Regions from separate parts of the Streptomyces sp. NPDC000410 genome, predicted to be linked through region 1. Evidence: riboswitches for the same ligand, from Rfam matches in the RefSeq annotation. Region 1 holds a riboswitch; the other holds the start of a gene.

Region 1 (11,534 bases):
CCGGCTGACCGCCCTGCCACCACCGCGCAGCCGACGGCGGGCCGCCGACCGCCTTACGGCCCGGCTTACGGCCGGGCGGCCTCGCAGAACGCGTCGCGGGCCGGCCGCTCCCCCGTGACCAGGAAGTCCGTCACCGCCTCGTCCCCGCACGCGTTGCCGTTGGCGCGGTAGACGCCGTGGCCGATCGCGTCGACCGTGACCATGCGGGCCCGGTCGCCGAAGGCCTCGCGCAGCTTCAGCGCGCCGGAGAGCGGGGTGGAGACATCACGCTGGTTCTGGATCAGCAGGATGTTGGAGGGGCCGTTGGGGGTGATGCGGGTCGGGCGTTCGCGCGGCTCGTCCTGCCAGAAGGTGCACGGGGTGACGTTGACGGGCATGCCGGCGGTGAGCGGGTAGGCCTTGCGGCTCTTCGCCACGTCCCGCTCGATCCTGGGGAGCGCGTCCGGGCCCGGCCAGTCGACGTCGTTGCATATGGTCGCCGCGGACACGGCCGCGACGTTCTGCATGACCTCGTCCGGGAGCACCTGCGGCGCGGGCAGCGCCTTGCCGTCCCGCGCGGCGGCTATGAGGCGGGCGAGGGCCGGGAAGCGGTCCTTGGTGTAGAGGCTGTCGAGCAGGGTCTGCCGCAGCACGTTGCCGTTCAGCTCCTCGGGGTTCGCGCCCGGCCACGGCAGGGGCTCGCGATCGAGGCGGGCGGCCAGGGCCAGGAACATCGGGCGGACCTCGTCAGGGGTGTCGGCGAGGCGGTCCGGGTTGGCCGGGTCGGCGGCCCAGGCGGCGAAGTCGGGGAAGGCGTCCTCGACGCCGACCTGGTAGTTGGCGAGCCAGCCGCGCGCGACCCGCTTCGGGTCCGGGTCGTCGTTGCTGTCCAGGACCCAGCGGTCGGTGCGGTGCGGGAACATCTGCGCGTAGACGGCGCCCGCGTACGTCCCGTACGAGACTCCCCACGCCGAGATCTTGCGCTCGCCGAGGGCCTGGCGGATGCGGTCGATGTCCCGGGCCTCGTTACGGGTGCTGATGCTGCGCAGCACCTCGCCGCCGTTGCGTGCGCAGGCGTCGGCGATACGGCGGGCGGTCGTCGCGTTCTCCTCGATGCTGCCGTCGGCGGCGGGCCAGGGGCGCAGACTCTGCATGGAGAGGTCGTCGTGGGTCAGGCCGCAGCTGACGGGCGTACTGCGGCCGACGCCGCGCGGGTCGAAGCCGACGAGGTCGTACGCGTCGCGCACCGACTGGGGCAGCTTCTTCCCCTTCATGGAAGGGTCGTTGATGCTGGAGCCGCCGGGCCCGCCGGGGATGAGCAGGAGCGCGCCGCGCCGGGCGTCCGGGTTCTCGCTGCGGATGCGGGAGACGGCGAGGGAGATCTGCGGGCCGTTCGGGTCGGCGTAGTCGAGCGGGACGGAGAGGGTGGCGCATTCCTGCCGGGTGTCGACGCCCTTGCCGGCGGCGCAGGTCTCCCAACGCAGCCCGTTGTCGGGCGCGGGCGTCTTCGCCACGGCTGTGGACGCGGCGGTGGCGACGAGGGCCGTCGCGAGGAGAGTGGTGGCCGTGGTCCGCTTGATTCGGTTGCTTCGCATGCGAACAAGCCTCGCGGATCCGGCGTCCCGCCCCCAGCCGGTCAACTGGCCTGTTGGAGGTGGGGTTTACCCCCCTGTGAACGGGCCGGGCGGCACCCCCTGTGGGTGGGGATGCTGCCCTGGCCTGTGGGGTGCTGGTCCCCTCTTACGCCGCAGCGCGGTGGTGCCTCTTGACCTTGGTCTTCATGGTCGCGGTGTTGTTGGCCGGACGCGGATCGGGTGTCGTCGCGTCGACCGTGACCCTGTTGATGGCCTTGCCCTTGCCGTTCGCCGTTGCGGTGATCGTCCGTACGACGTCCTCGCCAGGCGCGAGCGACCCGACCTGACAGGTGACCACGTTCGATCCGGGAAGCGTCTCGGCACATCCCGGACTCGCCTCGGTGAAGTCGAACCCGCCGGGCAGGATGTCGGTGATCGTCACCCCTTCAGCGGTCGTGTCCGGGCCGTTGTTGACGATCAGCACGGCGTAAGTGACGCTCTGGCCCGCCGTCACCGAGTGGACGTTGTCCAGCTTGAAGACGGCGAGATCGGCCTCGATGGGCACCGCGCTCACCTTGGCGACAAAGGCGTCTCGATCGCCGTTGTGGGTGAGGTCGGGACCCGCTGTCTCTGGGAAGGTCGCCTCGGTCGAGACGGTGTCCCCGACGACATACGCCGCACCACTGCCGTCCACAGCAACAGATTCGGCTTGGTCGAATCCAGCGCCTCCGATGTAACCCGCGTACTGCAATGCGGCGCCCCCAGGCAGGGCCTTGGCCACGAAGGCGTCGAATCCGCCGTTGTGGGTGAGGTCGGGACCCACCGCCACCGGGAAACTCGCCTCGGTCGAGACAGTGGACCCGACGACATACGCCGCACCACTGCCATCCACAGCAACAGATTCGGCTTGGTCCAAATCAGCGCCTCCGATGTAACCCGCGTACTGCAATGCAGCGCCCCCAGGCAGGGCCTTGGCCACGAAGGCGTCGAATCCGCCGTTGTGGGTGAGGTCGGGACCCACCGCCACCGGGAAACTCGCCTCGGTCGAGACGGTGCCTCCGACGACATACGCCGCACCACTGCCATCCACAGCAACAGATTCGGCTTGGTCGAATGCAGCGCCTCCGATGTAACCCGCGTACTCCAACCCGGCACCCGTGGGCAGGACCTTGGCCACAAAGGCGTCGAAGAGCCCGTTGTAGGTGAGGTCGGGACCCACCGCCACCGGGAAACTCGCCTCGGTCGAGTTGGTCTCCCCGGTGACGTATGCCGCGCCGCCACCGTCCACAGCAACGCCGAAGCCGTTGTCGGCCCCTGCGCCTCCGATGTAACCCGCGTACGCCAACCCGGCACCCGTGGGGACGACCTTGGCCACAAAGGCATCAGCGGCGCCACCGTTGTAGCTGAGGTCGGGACCCACCGCCACCGGGAAACTCGCCTCGGTCGAGACGGTGGACCCGACGACATACGCCGCACCACTGCCATCCACAGCAACAGATTCGGCTTGGTCGAATCCAGCGCCTCCGATGTAACCCGCGTACGCCAACCCGGCACCCGTGGGCAGGACCTTGGCCACAAAGGCATCGTCAAATCCGCCGTTGAAGGTGAGGTCGGGACCCACCGCCACCGGGAAACTCGCCTCGGTCGAGCCGGTGCCCCCGACGACATACGCGGCACCGCTACCGTCCACAGCAACGTCACTGGCGGAGTCGAACCCAGAGCCTCCGATATAGCCGGCGTACACGAGGCTGCTGCCGCCAGGCGCGATCTTGGCCACAAAGGCATCACTACGGCCGTTGTGGGTGAGGTCGGGGCCTACGGTCTCCGGGAAGCTCGCCTCGATCGATTCGGTGGACCCGACGACATACGCCGCACCGCTGCTGTCCACCGCAACAGCCCTGCCGAATTCAAACCCCGTCCCGCCGATGTACCCGGCGTAGACCAGCGTGGCCGGGTCGATCACGAGCGGCCGCTTCCGGTCGTACGAGCCCAGCTCGAAGCCGTACGTGAAGGCGTCCTTCGTCTTCGTCAGCCGGAACGCGCTCTTCACCTCGGCGCGCTCCCCGCCCTTGGCGGCCGGCTGGTACGTCACCGGGGACAGGTCCGTAAGCGTGTCGATCCCCGTCTTGACCCGCAGGTCACCGGACTTGTCGACACTGACGTCCTCAGGGCCCCGCCACGCCATCCGGATAAGCGACGGGTCAGCGCCCGCGTCCACCCGGAACTCGTACTTGAGGCGGTCCCCCGACCCCGCATAGACCAGATCGATACCCGGCCACAGGTCGTTGTAGACCAGACGCTGATACGTCTTCAGGCCCGTCCGCCACGTGTCCTTCGGACCCTTGAAATAGCTCACCTTGCCAGGTGCCGCAGTCTCGGCGACCGGCTTGGTGGCCTTCGCGCCCACGAAGTCCAGCTTGAGACCCCACCGCTCCCGCTTCTCGGCGGACTTCTCCGCGAACTTGTCAGCGGGGTTCTTGGAGGTTTTCCTGGAGGTCTTCTTGGAGGGCTTCTCGGCAGCCTTGGTGAGGCTGTACGTCAGCCCCGTCTCGCCGAACGCCACCGACGTCTCGGTGCCCTGAAGGTAGTACTCAACCGCCGCGGGCGCCTGCCCACGGTTCTCGATGAACGTCAGCGGCGCCTTGGTCAGAGCCGCCTTGACCTGCCGCTTCTTCAACGGGGTCGCTTCACCCGCCACCGTCGGCTGCTGCTGCCCTATGGCCGCCAGAGCGGTCTCGGCCCCAGCAGCCACCACCAAACCAAGAACCGCACCAACCGCGAAAATGCGCCGCACGGATCAGCCTCTCTCTTCTGTGTGCCCCCCTTCCAGTCATCACCACACAGCACACAGCAGATATGACTATCCGACCGGCAACACCGTCGCGCCACGACGAAGAGAGCCCCTGAACGGCCTCCGAACGACCCCCGACCAACCCGCGACCGAACCCCGACCGACCCCCGGAAAACGCCCGAGGGCGGTACCCCCGCCACAGCAGGGATACCGCCCTCGGAACTGAAGGACGCGTCCGATCCGGGAGGATCAGAAGTCCATGTCACCGCCCGGCATGCCGCCCGGAGCGGCCGCGGCGGCCTTCTCCGGCTTGTCGGCGATGACGGCCTCGGTGGTGAGGAACAGCGCGGCGATGGAGGCCGCGTTCTGCAGCGCGGAGCGCGTCACCTTCGCCGGGTCGATGATGCCCTCGGCGATCATGTCGACGTACGCACCGGTCGCGGCGTTCAGACCGTGGCCGACGGGCAGGTTGCGCACCTTCTCGACGATGACGCCACCCTCGAGACCACCGTTGACGGCGATCTGCTTGAGCGGGGCCTCCAGCGCGAGCTTCACGGCGTTGGCGCCGGTGGCCTCGTCGCCGTTCAGCTCGAGCTTCTCGAAGACCGAGGAGGCCTGGAGCAGGGCCACGCCACCACCGGCGACGATGCCCTCCTCGACGGCCGCCTTCGCGTTGCGAACGGCGTCCTCGATGCGGTGCTTGCGCTCCTTGAGCTCGACCTCGGTCGCGGCACCGGCCTTGATGACGGCCACGCCGCCGGCCAGCTTCGCGAGGCGCTCCTGGAGCTTCTCGCGGTCGTAGTCCGAGTCGGAGTTCTCGATCTCGGCGCGGATCTGGTTGACGCGACCGGCAACCTGGTCGCTGTCACCGGCACCGTCGACGATCGTGGTCTCGTCCTTGGTGATGACGACCTTGCGGGCGCGGCCGAGCAGGTCCAGGCCGGCGTTCTCCAGCTTGAGACCGACCTCCTCGGAGATGACCGTGCCACCGGTGAGGATGGCGATGTCGCCGAGCATGGCCTTGCGGCGGTCACCGAAGCCCGGGGCCTTGACGGCGACGGACTTGAAGGTGCCACGGATCTTGTTGACGACCAGGGTCGACAGGGCCTCGCCCTCGACGTCCTCGGCGATGATCAGCAGCGGCTTGCCCGACTGCATGACCTTCTCCAGCAGCGGGAGCAGGTCCTTGACCGAGGAGATCTTGGAGTTGACGATCAGGATGTACGGGTCGTCCAGGGACGCCTCCATACGCTCCATGTCGGTGGCGAAGTACGCCGAGATGTAGCCCTTGTCGAAGCGCATACCCTCGGTGAGCTCCAGCTCCAGACCGAAGGTCTGGGACTCCTCGACGGTGATGACGCCTTCCTTGCCGACCTTGTCCATCGCCTCGGCGATGAGCTCGCCGATCTGGGTGTCGGCGGCGGAGATGGAGGCCGTCGAAGCGATCTGCTCCTTGGTCTCGACATCCTTCGCCTGCTCGAGCAGGGCGCCGGAGACGGCCTCGACGGCCTTCTCGATGCCGCGCTTCAGGGCCATCGGGTTGGCACCGGCGGCGACGTTGCGCAGACCCTCGCGGACGAGCGCCTGGGCGAGGACGGTCGCGGTGGTCGTACCGTCACCGGCGACGTCGTCCGTCTTCTTGGCGACTTCCTTGACCAGCTCGGCGCCGATCTTCTCGTACGGGTCCTCGAGCTCGATCTCCTTGGCGATGGAGACACCATCGTTGGTGATCGTGGGGGCGCCCCACTTCTTCTCGAGGACGACGTTCCGGCCCTTGGGGCCAAGGGTGACCTTGACGGCGTCGGCGAGCTGGTTCATCCCGCGCTCGAGACCGCGCCGTGCCTCCTCGTCGAACGCGATGATCTTGGCCATGTGAAGTGGTCCTCCCGGACTGGGGTGGATTTCTCCGGACCGCGCTGGCGCCCGCGACGGACGGCCTGCATGCCGTGTGGTTCCTTGCCCCACCCGGCGTGCGGGCCTCACCGACCCGGTCCTTCGTTGTCACTCTCACTGGGAGAGTGCTAACGCCAATGATTAGCACTCGGCATGGGAGAGTGCAAGCCGCTCCGACAGATCGTGGACACGCGCGCTGATCCTGGAGACGCGCGGGGGCCGGACCGGGACGCACGGAGGGCCCGTACCCCAGTCACGGGTACGGACCCTCCGCTATGTCGCTGCAGTCGGTCGGCGCTCAGCCGGCCAAACGGACCATGTCCGCCTGCGGCCCCTTCTGGCCCTGCGAGATCTCGAACTCGACCCGCTGGCCCTCCTCCAGGGTGCGGTAGCCGTCCATCTGGATCGCGCTGTAGTGGACGAAAACATCCGCACCACCGTCGACCGCGATGAAGCCGTACCCCTTCTCCGCGTTGAACCACTTGACGGTGCCCTGAGCCATGCCTAACTCCCCTATTACTGGCCCTTGCACAGGACCGCACTTCGCGGACCCGGGTCAGACCTCACCCACCAGCAGGTGTGAGTGTGCGCCGGAACGCGTCGACCGCGGCTGAATGTATCTGTCCAACTGCCGTCTGCAACAGGTCAATCGGACGAGAATTCTGGGCACGAGGGAACGGAAAATTCAGGAGAGTCCTGATCATCTCCGGGCAAAGCGGGCCGGACAAAGCGCACTTACCACGCATCAGGCTCGAACACTTTGGCTGCTTCTTGTCGCGCGAGGGCGCATTCTCATATGCGCATGGCACAAGCAGTGGAGGGGACTTCCCAACTCTACCGCGTTTAACCATGCAGAATTGCCCCCTCCGCTTAGCTTGCGGAGGGGGCAATTCAGCTTGGTCGGCGATCAGCCTCCGGCACAGTGCCGGATGGTCAGCCTCCGGCACTGTGCTCGATGGTCAGCCTCCGGCACTGTGCTCGATGGTCAGCCTCCGGCGACGGCCGGGATGATCGAGACGCCGGCGCCGTCCGGCGTCGCCGTCTCCAGGCCCTGCTCGAAGCGCACGTCGTCGTCGTTGACGTACACGTTCACGAAGCGGCGCAGCTTGCCCTGGTCGTCCAGGACCCGGGCGGCGATGCCCGCGTGGTTCTTCTCCAGGTCGGCGATGACCTCGGCGAGGGTCGCGCCCTCGGCCTTCACCTCGGCCTCGCCGCCGGTGTAGGTGCGCAGGATGGTGGGGATGCGGACGTTGACGCTCATGCGAGGCCAGCCTCTCGGAAAGAGTCCAGGTTGGGGCGGATGACGGCGGACATGCCCGTGGTCGGGGCCACCGCGTCAAGAGTCTTGAGGCCGTCACCCGTGTTGACGACGACCGTGGTCAGGGACGGGTCGATGACACCGGCCTCGATCAGCTTCTTCGCGACGCCGAGCGTCGTGCCGCCGGCGGTCTCCGTGAAGATGCCCTCCGTGCGGGCGAGCAGCTTGATCGCGTCCACGATCTGCTCGTCGGTCACGTCCTCGACGGCGCCGCCGGTGCGGCGGCAGATGTCCAGGACGTACGGCCCGTCGGCCGGGTTGCCGATGGCGAGCGACTTGGCGATGGTGTCCGGCTTCTGCGGCCGTACGACGTCGTGACCGGCCTTGAAGGCGACCGACACCGGGGAGCAGCCCTCGGCCTGGGCGCCGAAGATCTTGTAGGGCTTGTCCTCGACCAGGCCGAGCTTGATCAGCTCCTGGAGGCCCTTGTCGATCTTCGTGAGCTGCGAGCCGGAGGCGATGGGGATGACGATCTGGTCCGGGATCTGCCAGCCGAGCTGCTCGCAGATCTCGTACGCGAGCGTCTTCGAGCCCTCGCCGTAGTACGGGCGCAGGTTGACGTTGACGAAGCCCCAGCCCTCGCCGGCCGGATCTCCGATGAGCTCGGAGCAGAAGCGGTTGACGTCGTCGTAGTTGCCCTCGATGCCGACGAGCTCGCCGCCGTACACCGCGGCCATGACGACCTTGCCCTGCTCCAGGTCGTGCGGGATGAACACGCAGGAGCGGAAGCCGGCGCGGGCGGCCGCGGCGCCGACCGCGCCCGCCAGGTTGCCGGTGGAGGAGCAGGACAGGGTGGTGAAGCCGAAGGCGCGGGCGGCCTCCAGGGCCTGGGCCACGACGCGGTCCTTGAAGGAGTGCGTCGGGTTGCCGGAGTCGTCCTTGACGTACAGACCGCCGGTGACACCCAGCTCGCGGGCCAGGTTGTCGGCCTTGACGAGCTTGGTCCAGCCCGGGTTCAGGTTCGGCTTGCTCGCCACGTCCGCGGGGACGGGCAGCAGCGGCGCGTAGCGCCAGATGTTCTCGGGGCCGCTCTCGATCTGCTTGCGCAGTGCTTCGGGATCGCCGCTCGGCAGGTCGTACGCGACTTCGAGCGGCCCGAAACAGAGCTCACAGGCGAAGATCGGACCGAGGGCGAACGTCTCGCCGCATTCGCGGCAGGAGAGGCCGGAGGCCGGGCCCAGATCGACGGTGGTGTCGGTGGAGGTTGCGACAGTCTGTACAGCCATGGAGGCGAGGCCCTTTCTCCTCATCTTCCTCATGGCGCATCTCGCCATGAGACGGATTTGGCACCTTCCCTAGCCGGGAGCCTCGCGACGCGATGAACGCGAATTCGACGAGAACCGACTGGAGGGTTGCCGGGGCTTCAACGGGCCGTATCCCTCTGCCCCTCTGGATGAGCGGTATGTGATTGTCGGCGTGGGGCCCCCGGCATGCGAGGGTCGTCCGCGTTGTTCAAGACTGTATCCGAACCCTCGGACGGCTGAGATGGTCGTCCGATCCGCGAGATGGAGATCACGTGCTGGAAGAGGTGGAGCGCTGGCTGGCCCGGCGGTCCTGGTCCGTGGCAGACCGCCCGCTCGACCAGCTCATAGCGGCAAAGGCGAAACGTTCGACCACGGTGAGCGTAGTGCTCCCCGCGCTGAACGAGGAGGCGACGGTCGGTGACATCGTCGCCGTGATCCGGCGCGAGCTGATGACGGACGCCGTCCCGCTCGTGGACGAGCTGGTGGTCGTCGACTCCGGCTCGACGGACGCCACCGCGAAGGTGGCGGCGGAGGCCGGCGCGCGGGTGGTGCACCGGGACGAGATACTCCCCCGCATACCGGCCGTGCCCGGCAAGGGCGAGGTGCTGTGGCGCTCGCTGCTGGTGACGAGCGGGGACGTCGTCTGCTTCGTGGACGCGGACCTGAAGGAGTTCTCGGCGGACTTCGTCTCGGGGATCGTCGGCCCGCTGCTGACCGATCCCGAGGTGCAGTTCGTGAAGGCCATGTACGACCGTCCGCTGGGGTCTGTGGCCGGTCAGGGCGGGCGGGTCACCGAGCTGGTGGCGCGGCCGCTGCTGAATCTGCACTGGCCGCAGCTGGCCGGTTTCGTCCAGCCACTGGGCGGGGAGTATGCGGCGAGGCGCTCCCTGCTGGAGCGGCTGCCGTTCCCGGTCGGGTACGGGGTGGAGCTCGGCCTGCTGGTCGACGCGCTGCACACGGTGGGGCTCGACGCGCTGGCGCAGGTGGACGTGGGGGTGCGGCTGCACCGCCACCAGGACGGGCAGGCGCTCGGGCGGATGGCCGCGGCGATCTACCGCACGGCCCAGCTGCGGCTGTCCCGCGGTCATCTGGTGCGCCCGGCGATCACCCAGTTCGAGCGCGGGGAGGACGGGTTCGTACCGCGCACCCATCCGGTGGACACCGAGGAGCGGCCACCGATGGCCGAGATCGCGGAGTACGCGACGCGCCGGGCGGCGTAACGCCGAATGGCCATACAGGTTGTCTAAATTTCCTATTTATGGGCTATTCGAGACTGCGCGGCGCTCGGCGCCGTCACTCCACGTCGTCCCGGTTCGTCGGGGTCCTGATGGTCCTCACGGTCGTCTCGGCCGCCTTGACCGGGCTCGTCGTCCCGGACCTGGCGGTCGCCGATGTGGGGGCCCGCGGGCAGCTGGCCGCGACCGGCAGCGTCGGCGAGCGGTTGTGGCTGCTGGGCGGCGTGGCGGTGGCCGTCACCGCGGCCGGGGCGATCGCGCTCGCGGCGACGCGCGACCGGCGACGCGACCACTGACGTGATCCGGCCGGACCCCTTCGCGGGTTCCGGCCATACGTTTGAGGGTTTACGCGACGGGCTAGGTTTCGCCACATGGTCTCCGAGCACTCCGTCTCCGAGCACACCGACTCAGAGCACACCGCCCAGGTCCTCGTCGCCTCCAACCGCGGTCCGGTCACGTACGCCTTCCGCGAGGACGGCACGCTCGACGCGCGGCGCGGCGGCGGCGGGCTGGTCTCCGGCCTGTCGGCGATCGGCCCCGACGCGAACGCCCTGTGGGTGTGCGCGGCACTCGGCGACGGCGACCGGGAGGCGGTGCGGCGCGGCGTCACCGAGCCGGGCGTACGGATGCTCGACATCGACGCCGCCGTGCACGCGGACGCGTACAACGGCATCGCGAACTCGGTGCTGTGGTTCGTCCACCACATGCTGTACCAGACGCCGCTGGAGCCGGTCTTCGACGCGGAGTTCCGGCGCCAGTGGGACGCGTACCGGACGTACAACCGCGCCTTCGCGCAGGCGCTGGCGGATTCGGCGGGGCCTTCGGCGGTGGTGCTGATCCAGGACTACCACCTGGCGCTGGCGCCGGGGATGCTCCGCGAGCTCAGACCCGACGTGCGGATCGGGCACTTCTCGCACACGCCGTGGGCGCCGGAGGAGTACTTCCGGATGCTGCCGGACGACATCGCGGAGGAGCTGCTGCTGGGGATGCTGGGCGCGGACCGGCTGGGGTTCCTGACCTGGCGGTGGGCGCAGGCGTTCATGCGCTCCTGTCCGCCCGTCCTCGGGCCGTACGACGTCGCCGCGTCCTGGCCCAAGGACCTGGCGCCCAGCATCCGGGTCGCCGGCCCGGGCTCCGCGCGCGGCCGGACCTGGATCGGGGTGCACGGGCTCGGCGCGGACGCCGAGTTCCTGCGGGAGCGGTCGCGGCGGCCGGACGTCGCGGAGCGGCTCATCGCGCTGCACGAGCAGATCGGCGTCGGCCGCAAGGTGATCGTCCGGGTGGACAGGACCGAGCTGTCGAAGAACATCGTGCGCGGCCTGCGGGCGTACGAGGCCCTCCTGGACGCCCGTCCCGAGTGGCGCGAGCGCGTGGTCCACGTCGCCTTCGCGTACCCCTCCCGCCAGGACCTCGCGGTCTACCGCGACTACACGGCGGAGGTGTCGCGCGTCGCGGAGGAGATCAACGCGCGCTACGGCACGCCGGGCTGGTCGCCGGTGA
Region 2 (11,534 bases), on a different contig from region 1:
CCGCATGCGGTGAGCCGCGGGGCCGAGGGCCCTGGGGCCATGAGCCATGAGCCATGAGCCGTGAGCCGTGAGCCGTGAGCCGTGGGGACGGTCGATGAAGTTCCTTTCACAAAGCGCTCATTCGGGACTCACGGCGGCTGCCGAGACTGATCGTCGTGACCCTCTCGTTCCGGCAGTCCTTCTGGCTGTGCGGCGCGCTCAGCCTCTGCGCCGTGCTGGCCGTGCCGTCCAACTTCCCCGGCCTCGGCGCCGACGCCCGGCTCACTCTCGCCGTGTTCGCCCTCGCCACCTGCGCCTGGATCGCGACCCCCGTCGACGACACCTTCATCGCGCTGGGCGCCGGGCTCGCGCTCACCGCGACCGGAGTGATCAGCAGCGAGACCCTGTTCGCGACCCTCGGTGACGCGACGGTGTGGCTGCTGATCTGCGCGTTCGTGCTGGCGGCGGCGGTCGGCCGGACCGGGCTCGCGGGCCGGGCTGCCGCGTTCCTGGTGGGCGGGGCCAGGACCGTGCGGCAGCTGGTGCATCTGACGACGGCCGCGCTCGTCGTCACCTCCTTCGCCGTGCCCGCCACGTCGGGCCGGGCCGCGCTCGCCCTGCCCGTCTTCCTCGCCCTGGCGCGGGCCCTGGGCGAGCGCAAGCGCCTGATCGTGATGCTGGCGCTGCTCTTTCCCACGGTGGTCCTGCTGTCGGCCGTCGCCACGCTGATCGGCGCCGGGGCCCATCTGATCACCGTGAACGTGCTCTGGGAGCAGACCGGGGAGCGGCTCGGCTTCGTCGAGTGGCTGCTGCTCGGGCTGCCGCTGGCCGTCGTCTCGTCCCATCTGGCCGCCGAGGTGGTGCTGTTGACGACGACCCGGCGCGCCGAGCGCCGCACCCCGGTGCACATCAGCGCGGCGCAGCTGCAGAAGCATTCCGAGACGCCGGTCACCGGCCCGCTGAGCACGGCCGAGGGCCGGTGCGTGGCGCTGCTCGCCACGGTGGTGGTGCTGTGGTGCAGCGAGCCGCTGCACCGGGTGCCGCCGGCCGTGGTCGCGCTGATCGGGGCGGTCGTGGCGGCCTCGCCGGCGCTCGGCACCGTCGGGCTGAAGGAGGGTCTGCGGACGGTGCCGTGGCCGCTGCTGCTGTTCATGGCGGCGACGACGGCGATGGGGGTCGCGCTCGCGGAGTCGGGGGCGGCGGGGTGGCTGGTCGGCGGGCTGCCCGTGTCCGTGCCCCCGTGGCTGTTCCTGACCGTGGTCGTCGCGGTCTCCACGGCCGCCCATCTCGTGCTCCAGTCGCGCTCGGCCCGCTCGTCGGTCCTGGTTCCGCTGGTGGTCGCCGCGGCTGCCGGTACGGGGGTCAACCCGGTGGCGGCCGCGCTCGCGTCGACGGCGGCGGCCGGCTTCTGCCACACCCTGCCCGCCTCGGCTAAACCGGTCGCGCTGTACGCCGACCTTCCCGGCAGCTACACCCCGCGCGATCTGCTGCGCCTGTCCGCGGTGCTGGCGCCGCTGACCGCGGGCGTGGTGCTGCTGTTCGCGCTCACCGTCTGGCCGCTGCTCGGCGTGCCCGTCCATGGGGAGAAGCCATGACCCGTCCGTTCCGGATCGCCGTGGCACCCAGCGGATTCAAGGAATCGCTGTCGGCGGCGGAGGCCGCGGCGTCGATCGCCGAGGGCCTGTTGCGGGTCGTGCCGGACGCCGTGGTCGACCTCATCCCGCTGGTCGACGGCGGCGAGGGCACCGCGCGGGCACTGGCCGCGGCGGGCGGCGGGCGCCTGGTCGGGCTGACCGCGACCGGGCCGGTCGGCGACCCCGTCGGCACCCACTTCGCACTGCTGGACTCCGGCACCGCGGTCGTCGAGATGGCGGCGGTCGCGGGACTGGCGCTGGTCCCGTCCGACCGCCGTGACCCGGCCCGTACGACGACGTACGGCGTCGGCGAACTGATCCTCGCCGCCCTGGACAGCGGGGCCCGCCGCGTCCTGGTCGGCTGCGGCGACTCGGGCACGTCGGACGGCGGCGCGGGGGCCCTGCAGGCCCTGGGCGCGCGGCTCCTCGACCGCGACGGCCGCGAACTGGGGCACGGCGGCGGTGAGTTGATCCGCCTCGACCGCATCGACCCGACCGGCCTCGACCCGCGCCTCGCGCGCACCGAGATCCTGGTGGCCTGCAATCCGCACAACGTGCTGTGCGGGGAGCGGGGGGTCGCCCGGGTCTTCGGCCCGCAGAAGGGGGCGACGCCGGGCCAGGTGGAGCAGCTGTCGGCGGCGCTGGAGCGGTGGGCGACGGTGCTGGCGCGGGACGTGGTGGGCGCGGAGCAGGACGTGGTGGGCGCGGAGCAGGACGTGGTGGGCGCGGAACCGAGCCGTCCCGGCCCGCGGCCCCGCCCCGACCTCCGGTTCGGCCCCGGGACCGGGGCCTCCGGCGGTCTCGGCGCCGGGCTCGCCGCCATCGAGGCGCAGCTCCTCCCCCGGTTCGACGTGCTGCTGGGGCACCTCGACCTGGACGCCCGGCTCGCCGTCGCAGATCTGGTCGTCACCGCGGAAGGGGCGCTGGACGGGCAGACCCCGTACGGGAAGATCCCGGGTGAGGTCGCCCACCGGGCCAAGCGGTGCGGCCGGCCGGTGCTGGCGCTCGCCGGGTGCATCGGGGAGGGCGCGCACGAGGTGCGGGCCATCGGCGTGGACGCGTACAGCTCGATCGTCCCGGCGCCCGTGCCGATGACGGAAGCGCTCGGCCGCGCCGGCGAATTCCTCGCCGACGCGGCCGAGCGCGCCATAAGGATGATCGTGCTGGGGACCAGGCTAGGGCCTGTCCGGCGGATCAGGCTGGATCAGCGAGCGGCGTCATGCGGCTTCGGACCCAAGGCGGAGGAGGGAGGCATGGCGGAGCCATGCCGACTGACGACAACGCAGGAGACGGAGCCGCAGGGCGTCGAGAGCCCAGCAAGATCCGCCGGACAGGCCCTGGCCCCGTCGGCTCAGACCGCCGGCACGCAGCGGCCGTCCTCCGTGCGGTAGTTCCACTGCGCACCGTCGCGCACGAGCTCCTTCACGGCCCGTACGAACCGCTCGACGTGCTCGTCCGGCGTGCCGGCGCCGAAGCTGACCCGGATCGCGTTCAGCGACCTCCCCCAGCCTTCGGCCGGGGGGACCCCCACCTCGCTTCGCTCGCCCGGCTCGGCCTCCGGGGCTCCGCACTCGCCCACCTGCTCCGGGTCGCTGCCGAGCAGGGTGCGGACCAGCGGATGGGCGCAGAAGAGGCCGTCGCGCACGCCGATTCCGTACTCGGCGGAGAGCGCGGCGGCGAAGTGCGAGCTGTTCCAGCCCTCCACCACGAAGGAGATGACACCGACCCGCGGGGCGTCGTCGCCGAACAGCGAAAGCACCTTGACCTCGGGCACCTCCGCGAGCCCTGCCCGCACCGTGCGGATGAGCCGCTGCTCCCGCTCGACCAGGCTGTCGAAGCCCGCCTCGGTGAGCGCCTTGCAGGCGGAGGCGATCGAGTAGACACCGATGACGTTCGGGGAGCCGGCTTCGTGGCGGGCGGCGGTGGTGTGCCACTCCACGTCCACCCCGCCGTCCGTGCGCCGCGCGACCTTGCGCGAGGCCCCGCCGCCCGCGAGGTACGGGTCCGCGTCCCGCAGCCAGTCGGCCCGCCCGGCCAGTACGCCGGAGCCGAACGGCGCGTACAGCTTGTGCCCGGAGAAGGCGACCCAGTCGACGTCCAGGTCCTGCACCGACACGGCGTGGTGCGGCGCGAGCTGCGCCGCGTCGAGGACGATCCGGGCGCCGTGGGCGTGCGCGGCGGCCGCGAGTTCCCGTACGGGCCACAGCTCACCGGTCACGTTGGACGCACCGGTCACGCAGACCAGGGCGGGCCCGTAGGGGTCGCGCTCGGCGAGCGCGAGCTCCAGCGTCCGTACCGCCTCCCCGGGGGTGCGCGGCGCGTTCAGGTAGGTCACCCGGGCATCCCTCCACGGCAGCAGGGAGGCGTGGTGCTCGGTCTCGAAGACGAAGACCTGGCAGTCGGCGGGCAGAGCGGCGGCCAGCAGGTTCAGCGAGTCCGTCGTCGAGCGGGTGAAGACGACCTGGTCGTCGTCCCGGCAGTCGAGGAACTCATGGACCGTCACCCGGCTGTTCTCGAACAGGTCCGTGGACAGCTGCGACAGGTAGCCGGCGCCGCGGTGGACGCTGCCGTAGTACGGGGCGTACGCGGACACGTCGTCCCACACGCGCTGCAGCGCCGGGGCGCTCGCCGCGTAGTCGAGAGCCGCGTAGGTGACCTCGCCACCGGTCACCAGCGGGACGGTGACGTCCCGGCCGAGGACCGGCAGCGGCTCGGTGCAGCACGGGCCCCCGGCAAGAGCAGTGGCGGAGGCGGCGGCGTTCGGGCGTGCGGACATGGCGGTATCTCCCGGGCAGGAAAAGGCGAAAGAGCGATGAAGGACCCGCACGGCGGCCAGGCGGCCTCGGCACATACGGGTGTTGCCTCGACGCACGGCGATGACGGGCCGGGCGGAGGGTGAAAAAGGGGCCGGAAGGCCCTATCGCATTCGCTTGCTCACGAGACAGCTCCCTTGAGGACCAGGACCCCAGGGGCGTGACATCACCGATGTCCGAGGGGTCCGCGCTTGCCGTGGGCCTTGTTGCCCACGGCCTGGTCTTCACCCGGGGCACCCCGCCACGGACGGAGGGTTGCCGGACAGCGGGCCGGGGCCGTAGTCGCTGTCACTCATGACCTGACGAGCAGTGTTACACACACCGGGAGGCGATGAGCATCCCCCTGTCCACCTGGTGAGACACCTCGTGGACACCCGTCTCACACCGTGGACCCCGCACCACGGGGCCGGAAGCAAGGAAGGGAACCAGCCACCCTGCCGGGGACCCAGTTACCGACGGTCAGTCAAGTTACTTCGCTGACAAGCGGTTTCACCATCTCCACGCATACCAGGGGCCCCACTTTCAAGTCAACAAATCCTTGATCAATTACGGGTGACCGTCGACACTCCCGACCGTCGACGACAACCTTCCCCGTCGAACGAACGCAATCAATCCGTTACATGAGCGTGATACATCCGTAACCCGGACAACAATAGAGTCATGATCAGTTCTCGCGACAGCCACTAAGGCCGGCACAGACCAATTGCCACGCGAAGATAAAAACCGGGGGCGGTTACATGAATCAGTTCAGAGTTTCTGCGGATCCACGCGACGGCTGCGTCATTACGCTTTAAACGCCATCCCCCCTGAGATCGGGAATACTTGTGACTTCTACGCGCATCGTCGACGTAGTCAACTTCATGCCGGAACGAGTGGTACGCAACAGCGATCTGCTCGGCGAAAGCAACGAGCTGAGCGATCACTCCTTCTTCGCCGGCGTGCATGAGCGACGCTTCGCCTCGCCGGAATACAACTCCACCCAGCTCGGCACCGAGGCACTGAAGAAGCTCCTTGAGCGCAACGGTGTGCAGGCGAGCGAGCTGGACATGATCATCTGTTCCGCCCAGCTCAACGACACGTTCTCACCGGGCGTCGGCACCGCGATTCAGCACGCGGTCGGAGCGACCAAGGCGGGCGTCCTCCAGGTGGACAACGGCTGCTGTTCATGGATTTCGTCCATCAACACGGCCAAAGCGTTCATCGATTCCGGTCAGTACCGGAAGGTCGCCGTTGTCACGGTGACGAACTTCGTGTCGCGCCTGGAGGACTTCCAGAAGACCCCCGAGTCCTTCGTCCTCGGCGACGGCGCCTCCGCGACCCTGCTGGTCGCCGGGGAGGAGCCGACCGTGCTGTCCGTGCACGAGCAGGCCTTCGGCGAGAACTGGGGCGCCCTGCGGGTCGAGCCCGACACGGTGGACGCCATCGACCTGCCGTTCTGGGCCGGCGGCTCCGGACCGCTCACCGTGAAGTTCAACCAGAACATGCTCGCCCGTTTGTGGGCGGTCACCATGGAGCAGCTGCCCAAGGCCGTTTCCATCGCCCTGGAGAAGGCAGGTGTGGAGAACGAGGACGTCTCGTATCTTTTCACCCACCAGCCCAACGAGAGCTACATCGCGGAATGGCGCAAGCGCTGCGGTTTCGACGACTCCCGGGCCTATGACACGCTGGGACATTACGGCAACATGTTCCAGAGCTCTCTGCCGGTGACATTCGCCGAAGCCCTGGAAAAGGGCAAGATTTCGAGCGGCGACGTCCTGACCTTCGCCACGTTCTCGCACGGTGGAGAACTGGTGGCCTCGATGGTCTGGCGCTGGAACTGATCCGCACGCCGGCTCGACCACCGCGGATGCATGCACCGCGGGTTCTCTCGGCGCGGGCCCAATCACCGCGCCATCGAAAAAATCTCAACCATAACGGGAGCGATCATGGCCATCCGTACGCCGGACGAGTCCGGGCTTGCCCAGAACTACCAGCTCGACAACTCCGATCTGCTCGACCTCGGCCTGGTGTGGAACGAGAACACCAGCATGGACGACATGATGAAGCTGATGGAGAGCAAGACGAAGGAGACGTACGACCACAGCGAGATATTCGGGCAGTACTGTTCGCTCGCCGAGCACATCAATGTGCCGTACGACATCGTCTTCGAGTACGCCGCCAACGCCCGCTCGCTCGAGGAGTGGACGTACAGCATCCGCAACATGAAGCACCTGGGCGGTGGCCTGTACCGCGCCGACGAGATGATCCAGCCGGACACGGACATCTACATCCGCGCCGACGCCCAGAAGGGCCCGGAGCAGGGCCTCGTCATCTACCCGTGCGCCTGGGACCAGGGCCACGAGCTGTGGATGCGCTACTACCTCACGATCATCGACTCCGCCAAGGTGTTCAACAAGCCGGGCACGGTCGTGCTGTGGACCAACTGCAAGCACCCGTACTACGACCGCGCGACCACCGACGTCCCGGACTACATCGCCGAGGGCCGCGCCCGCACCGACCGCGTGTGGGTGGGTGACATCTGGCCGGTGTTCCACGCCGGGCACAGCATCGAGATGGGCAACCTGAAGAAGATCCTCGAGCACCGCTTCGGCTCGCTGCCGAAGGAGTAAAACCCAGCTCTCCACCGGCGCTCACACGGGGGTAACCATGCGGATAGCCGACGCCATAGTCACTGCACTGCGCGAGCTGGACACTCGCTACGTCTTCGGTGTCAGTGGCGCGAACATCGAGCACATCCACGATTCCATCGAACGACTGGGCAACGGGCGGCTGACCTCCGTCCTCGCCAAGCGCGAGGACGGCGCGGCCTTCATGGCCGACGCCCGCGCCCGGGTCCACCGCACTCTGGGAGTCTGCTGTTCGACTTCCGGCGGCGGAATGATGAATCTCGTCGCGGGACTGGCCGAGTCCCACGCCGAGTCCGTGCCCGTACTGGCATTAGTCGGCCAGCCGCCCGCGGCCCTGGACGGCCGGGGGTCGTTCCAGGACTCCTCCGGAATCGGGCGGACGGTGGACGGGCTCTCCATGCTCGCCTCGGTCACCAAGAAGACCGTCCGGATCACCGATCCCCGTGTGTTCTGGGCCCAGTTGAGGGACGCGATCGAAACCGCTCTCAGCGGGCGGATGGGCCCGGTGGCTCTCCTCATCCCCAGGGACTCCTACGAGCTGGAGGTAGGACCCTTCCCCGCCGACTGGCCGAGCGACATCAGCGCGTTCATCCAGCCCCAGCCGGTGGACGACGGCGAGGTGCGCGAGCTCTTCGGCCGGCTGCGCGAGGCGACCGCCCCCGTCCTGGTGCTCGGCCACGGGGTACGCCGGTCCTGCGACCCCGACGCCGTGCGGCTCTTCGCCCAGCGGGCGCGCATCCCGGTCCTCACCACGATGGGCGCCCGGGGCGAGTTCCCCAACGACGATCCCCTCTACCTGGGAGTCGTCGGCGGGGGCGGCCACCCCTCGGCCGCGTCCTACGTGGAGAAGTCGGACCTCGTGGTGCTGGTGGGCACCGGCCTGGCCATGATGACCAGGGGCGCGCTGTCCGGCGTGGACCCGCGGAAGTTCGCCGCGGTCAACATCGACCCCGGCGAACTGCTGCGGTCCGCCGTCACCGACACCGTGGTGCGGGGCGACGCCAGCCAGGTGTTCCACCGGCTGGGACGGCTGCTGGACACCGAACCGTTCACCGCACCGTCCTGCGAGGGGTACGAACTGACGCGGTTCGTACCGCGGCCGGCCACTCCCGTCCCCGGCCGCGAGACTCCGGCCGAGAGCGACGCCCTCCTGCAGAGCGAGGCCGTCGGCATCATCGAGGAGTACCTGCCCCGCGACGGGCATCTGCTCTACGACGCCGGCAACTGCGCCGTCGCCTCGATGCACTACGCGTCCGTCCCGCCCGGCTCGTCCTCGACGATCGCCCTGGGCATGGGCGGTATGGGATACAGCATCCCGGGCGCGGTCGGAGCGCAGCTCGGCTCGCCCGAAGGCACCCGGAGCGTGGTGTTCTGCGGCGACGGTGCCTTCCTGATGAGCGGTCTCGAAGTGCACACGGCGGTGGAACTCGGCCTGCCGGTACTTTTCGTCGTCTTCAACAACGGCATGCACGGCATGTGCGCCACCCGGCAGCAGACCTTCTTCGATTCCCGTATCACGACCGTGCAGTACACACCGGTGGACGTGCAGTCGGTGGCGCGGGGACTCGGAACACCGGACCAGCTGTGGGTCGGCAGTGCCGGGACCCGGTCGGAACTGGTCGCGCTCCTGTCCGACCACCGCCGCAGGTCCCATCCGACAGGTGTGCTGGAGCTGCGCCTGGAGGTGGAGGAAGTCCCTCCGTTCGCCGCGTTCCTTCCGCCGGACGAGCCCACCGTCGCGGTGCCGAGGCCCTGGCAGGACCTCGCCTCGTACCACGACGCCGAAACGATGGCGACGGCCTGACGTGCAGCGGGGGCGGCGCGCCTCAGCAACGCTCCAACCAACAACCAGGAAAAGATCACATGACTGTTCATGAGCTCGATCTCGCGGGGATCACGGACTCCAAGCTGCGCTCGGACTATCTCGTCAGCTCCAAGCTGTTCCGGGACATCGGCCGGGGGCGTTTCCTGGGCCGTTACATGTTCCCGGCGGCCAAGCGGCCCTACTTCGACGTCTTCTTCGCCTTCGTCTGCTACGTCGACGACCTGGCCGACGACATCAACCACAGCCTCGAGATCCGCTCCCAGCGGCTCGACGAGTGGGAACGCACCTACATGGCCATCGCCAAGGGCGAGGCGGTGGAGAGCGACAAGCCGCTTTCCCGCGCCGAGGAGACGGACGCGGCGCTCGCCCGCGCACTCGTCCACATGATGCGGACCTGGGATCTTCCCTACCTGCGTGTACCGGAGTTCGTCGACGGTCACCGTCAGGCGCTCAGGACGTTCGAGTACACCGACGAGAAGCACCTCGACGAGTTCATCCAGACCGTGACCCTGCTCCCGGCCGTCTGGATCAACCAGCTCTTCGAGCCGCAGAGCCCGGACGCCGAGGAGCTGTGCCGTCACACCATCACGGCGTTCCAGCTGCTCGACTTCGTCTGGGACGTGCAGGAGGACCTGGAGCTCGGGCGGCTCTACCTGCCCAACGACCACCTGGCCCGCTTCGGCCTGACCAGGACCGACCTGTCCCGGCAGATCGGCAGCGGCTACATCAGCGAGGCCGTACGCGAGCTGATGCAGTTCGAGATCGACCTGGCCAAGTCCCATCTGGACGCCGGCCGGCCGTGGCCCCGGACGCTGCACCCGACCTCGCGGACGTTCATGGAGACCGACATCCAGACCCATGACGCCATGATTCCGGAGCTGGTCAAGAACGACTACGCGTTCTTCAAGAACCCGCGCAAGGGCCTCGACTTCGTGTCGGCCCGGATGATCCCGCGTACGGCCGCCGCCGTGGCCCGGGCCAAGAAGATCAACCAGCAGGCGGAGCGGACCGGCTACCGGATCCGTCCGCCCTACGCCGGCGACGCCTCCTGAGCGGCCGGGGCGCCTGATCGGCCGGAGCCTGCCCGCCGTGTGCCGTCGTCCGGTCCGTTCGACCGGACGACGGCACACGCTCGCGACAGGACAGACACAGACCCAAGGAGTACACACATGACACGAGCCGCGGTCATCTGCGGGCTCGGGACGTGGGTTCCACCGCGTGTCGTCACCAACGACATGCTCGCGGCCGAGCTGGACACCTCCGACGAGTGGATCAGAACCCGGACGGGCATCACTCGGCGGCATGTCGTGAACCCCGGAGTCAGCACCGGCCATCTCGCCACGGAAGCGGGGCGCCGCGCGCTGGAATCGGCGGGCGTCACCGGCGTGGACGTCGTCGTCGTGGCCACCAGCACACCGGACCGCCCGTGCCCGGCGACGGCCCCCGTCGTCGCCTCCCGGCTCGGACTGAGCGGCGTCGCCGCCTTCGACGTGGCGGCGGTGTGCACCGGCTTCGTGTACGGCCTGGCGACGGCGGCGGGGCTCATCGGCACCTCGGTGGCGAAGACCGCGCTCGTCATCGGGGCCGACACCTTCTCGACCATCCTCGACCCCGGTGACCGGACCACCCGGGTCATCTTCGGTGACGGGGCCGGAGCCGTGGTGCTGCGCGCGGGAGACCACGAGGAAGCCGGGGCGCTGCGCGGGTTCGACCTCGGCAGCGACGGTCGCGGGGTCGACCTGATCACCGTTCCCGCCGGCGGGTCCGAGCAGCGCGGCAGCGGTGTGACGGCGGAGGAGGCGGACACCTACTTCCACATGGACGGGCCGCAGGTCTTCGCACGCGCCGTCCGGCACATGACCTCATCGGTGCGCTCCGTCCTGAAGGACGTCGCGTGGGATGCCGAGGACATCGATCACGTCGTCCCGCATCAGGCCAACGTGCGCATCCTCGACGCCTGTGCGCGGGAACTGGGCGTCTCCGCGGACCGTGTGGTCAAGAACGTCGACCGGGTCGGGAACACCGTCGCCGCGTCCATTCCCCTGGCCCTCGCCGACGCGTCCGCCGACGGTCGGCTCGAGGCGGGGCAGCGTGTGGTGCTCACCGGTTTCGGCGGCGGTCTCAGCTGGGGGTCCGCGGCTCTCACGTGGCCCGGCATCACCGCCGTCGGCGGCGAACGCTGACCATCCAAAACAACAGCGAGATAAGGACGACGGACATCGTGGACGAAAAGCTCAAGGCCTTGATCAATGAAAGGTTTCCCGACTCCACCAATGCCCTGTTCAGTGGCTCCACCTTCCAGGAATCCGGCATAGATTCGATGGGCGTGGTCGAGTTCATCATTCTTCTCGAGCGTCATTTCGAGCTGCCGACGATGCTGAACGGCAACGAGCTGGGCATCGGGTCGACCCTCGACGAAGCGCGGGAGCTCCTGAAGTCCCAGGGTGTGGGGTAACCCGATGGATCACCTACTGATGCTGAACGAGAACCCGCTCCCCCCGCTCGCCTCGGTGGCCGAGGAGATCGCGCGCGGGGCCGGCAGCATCAACAGATATCCGGAGTTCTATCCGGAGCACCTGCAATCCGTCGTGGCGGAATGGCTCGGCTTCCCCGAGGAGTGGGTCGTCGTCGGGTCCGGGTCCGTGGGAGTCGCGCT

Evidence for each region. A riboswitch is a leader RNA that binds a small molecule or an ion and turns the genes downstream of it on or off. The one in region 1 is predicted to bind S-adenosylmethionine.
Region 2: it holds a riboswitch for S-adenosylmethionine, as region 1 does, so the genes downstream of both, ABT342_RS18970 (aminotransferase class V-fold PLP-dependent enzyme) here and thrC (threonine synthase) in region 1, are expected to answer to the same signal.

Annotation. Positions count from the first base shown of each region.
Region 1 is NZ_JBEPDM010000061.1:21,158-32,691, forward strand. Features, by position in the region: gene ABT342_RS33800 (DUF6223 family protein) at 1-8, shown strand, start outside; gene ABT342_RS33805 (alpha/beta hydrolase) at 66-1,574, opposite strand; gene ABT342_RS33810 (DUF7948 domain-containing protein) at 1,720-4,347, opposite strand; gene groL (chaperonin GroEL) at 4,594-6,216, opposite strand; gene ABT342_RS33820 (cold-shock protein) at 6,536-6,739, opposite strand; gene ABT342_RS33825 (MoaD/ThiS family protein) at 7,223-7,498, opposite strand; gene thrC (threonine synthase) at 7,495-8,781, opposite strand; SAM riboswitch class I at 8,799-8,955, opposite strand; gene ABT342_RS33835 (glucosyl-3-phosphoglycerate synthase) at 9,072-10,019, shown strand; gene ABT342_RS33840 (hypothetical protein) at 10,058-10,330, shown strand; gene ABT342_RS33845 (alpha,alpha-trehalose-phosphate synthase (UDP-forming)) at 10,406-11,534, shown strand, end outside.
Region 2 is NZ_JBEPDM010000017.1:19,876-31,409, forward strand. Features, by position in the region: gene ABT342_RS18955 (response regulator transcription factor) at 1-13, shown strand, start outside; gene ABT342_RS18960 (SLC13 family permease) at 156-1,574, shown strand; gene ABT342_RS18965 (glycerate kinase family protein) at 1,571-3,004, shown strand; gene ABT342_RS18970 (aminotransferase class V-fold PLP-dependent enzyme) at 2,965-4,389, opposite strand; SAM riboswitch class IV at 4,609-4,726, opposite strand; gene ABT342_RS18975 (3-oxoacyl-ACP synthase III family protein) at 5,287-6,246, shown strand; gene ABT342_RS18980 (hypothetical protein) at 6,352-7,035, shown strand; gene ABT342_RS18985 (thiamine pyrophosphate-binding protein) at 7,073-8,857, shown strand; gene ABT342_RS18990 (phytoene/squalene synthase family protein) at 8,917-9,930, shown strand; gene ABT342_RS18995 (beta-ketoacyl-ACP synthase III) at 10,048-11,061, shown strand; gene ABT342_RS19000 (acyl carrier protein) at 11,100-11,333, shown strand; gene ABT342_RS19005 (aminotransferase class I/II-fold pyridoxal phosphate-dependent enzyme) at 11,353-11,534, shown strand, end outside.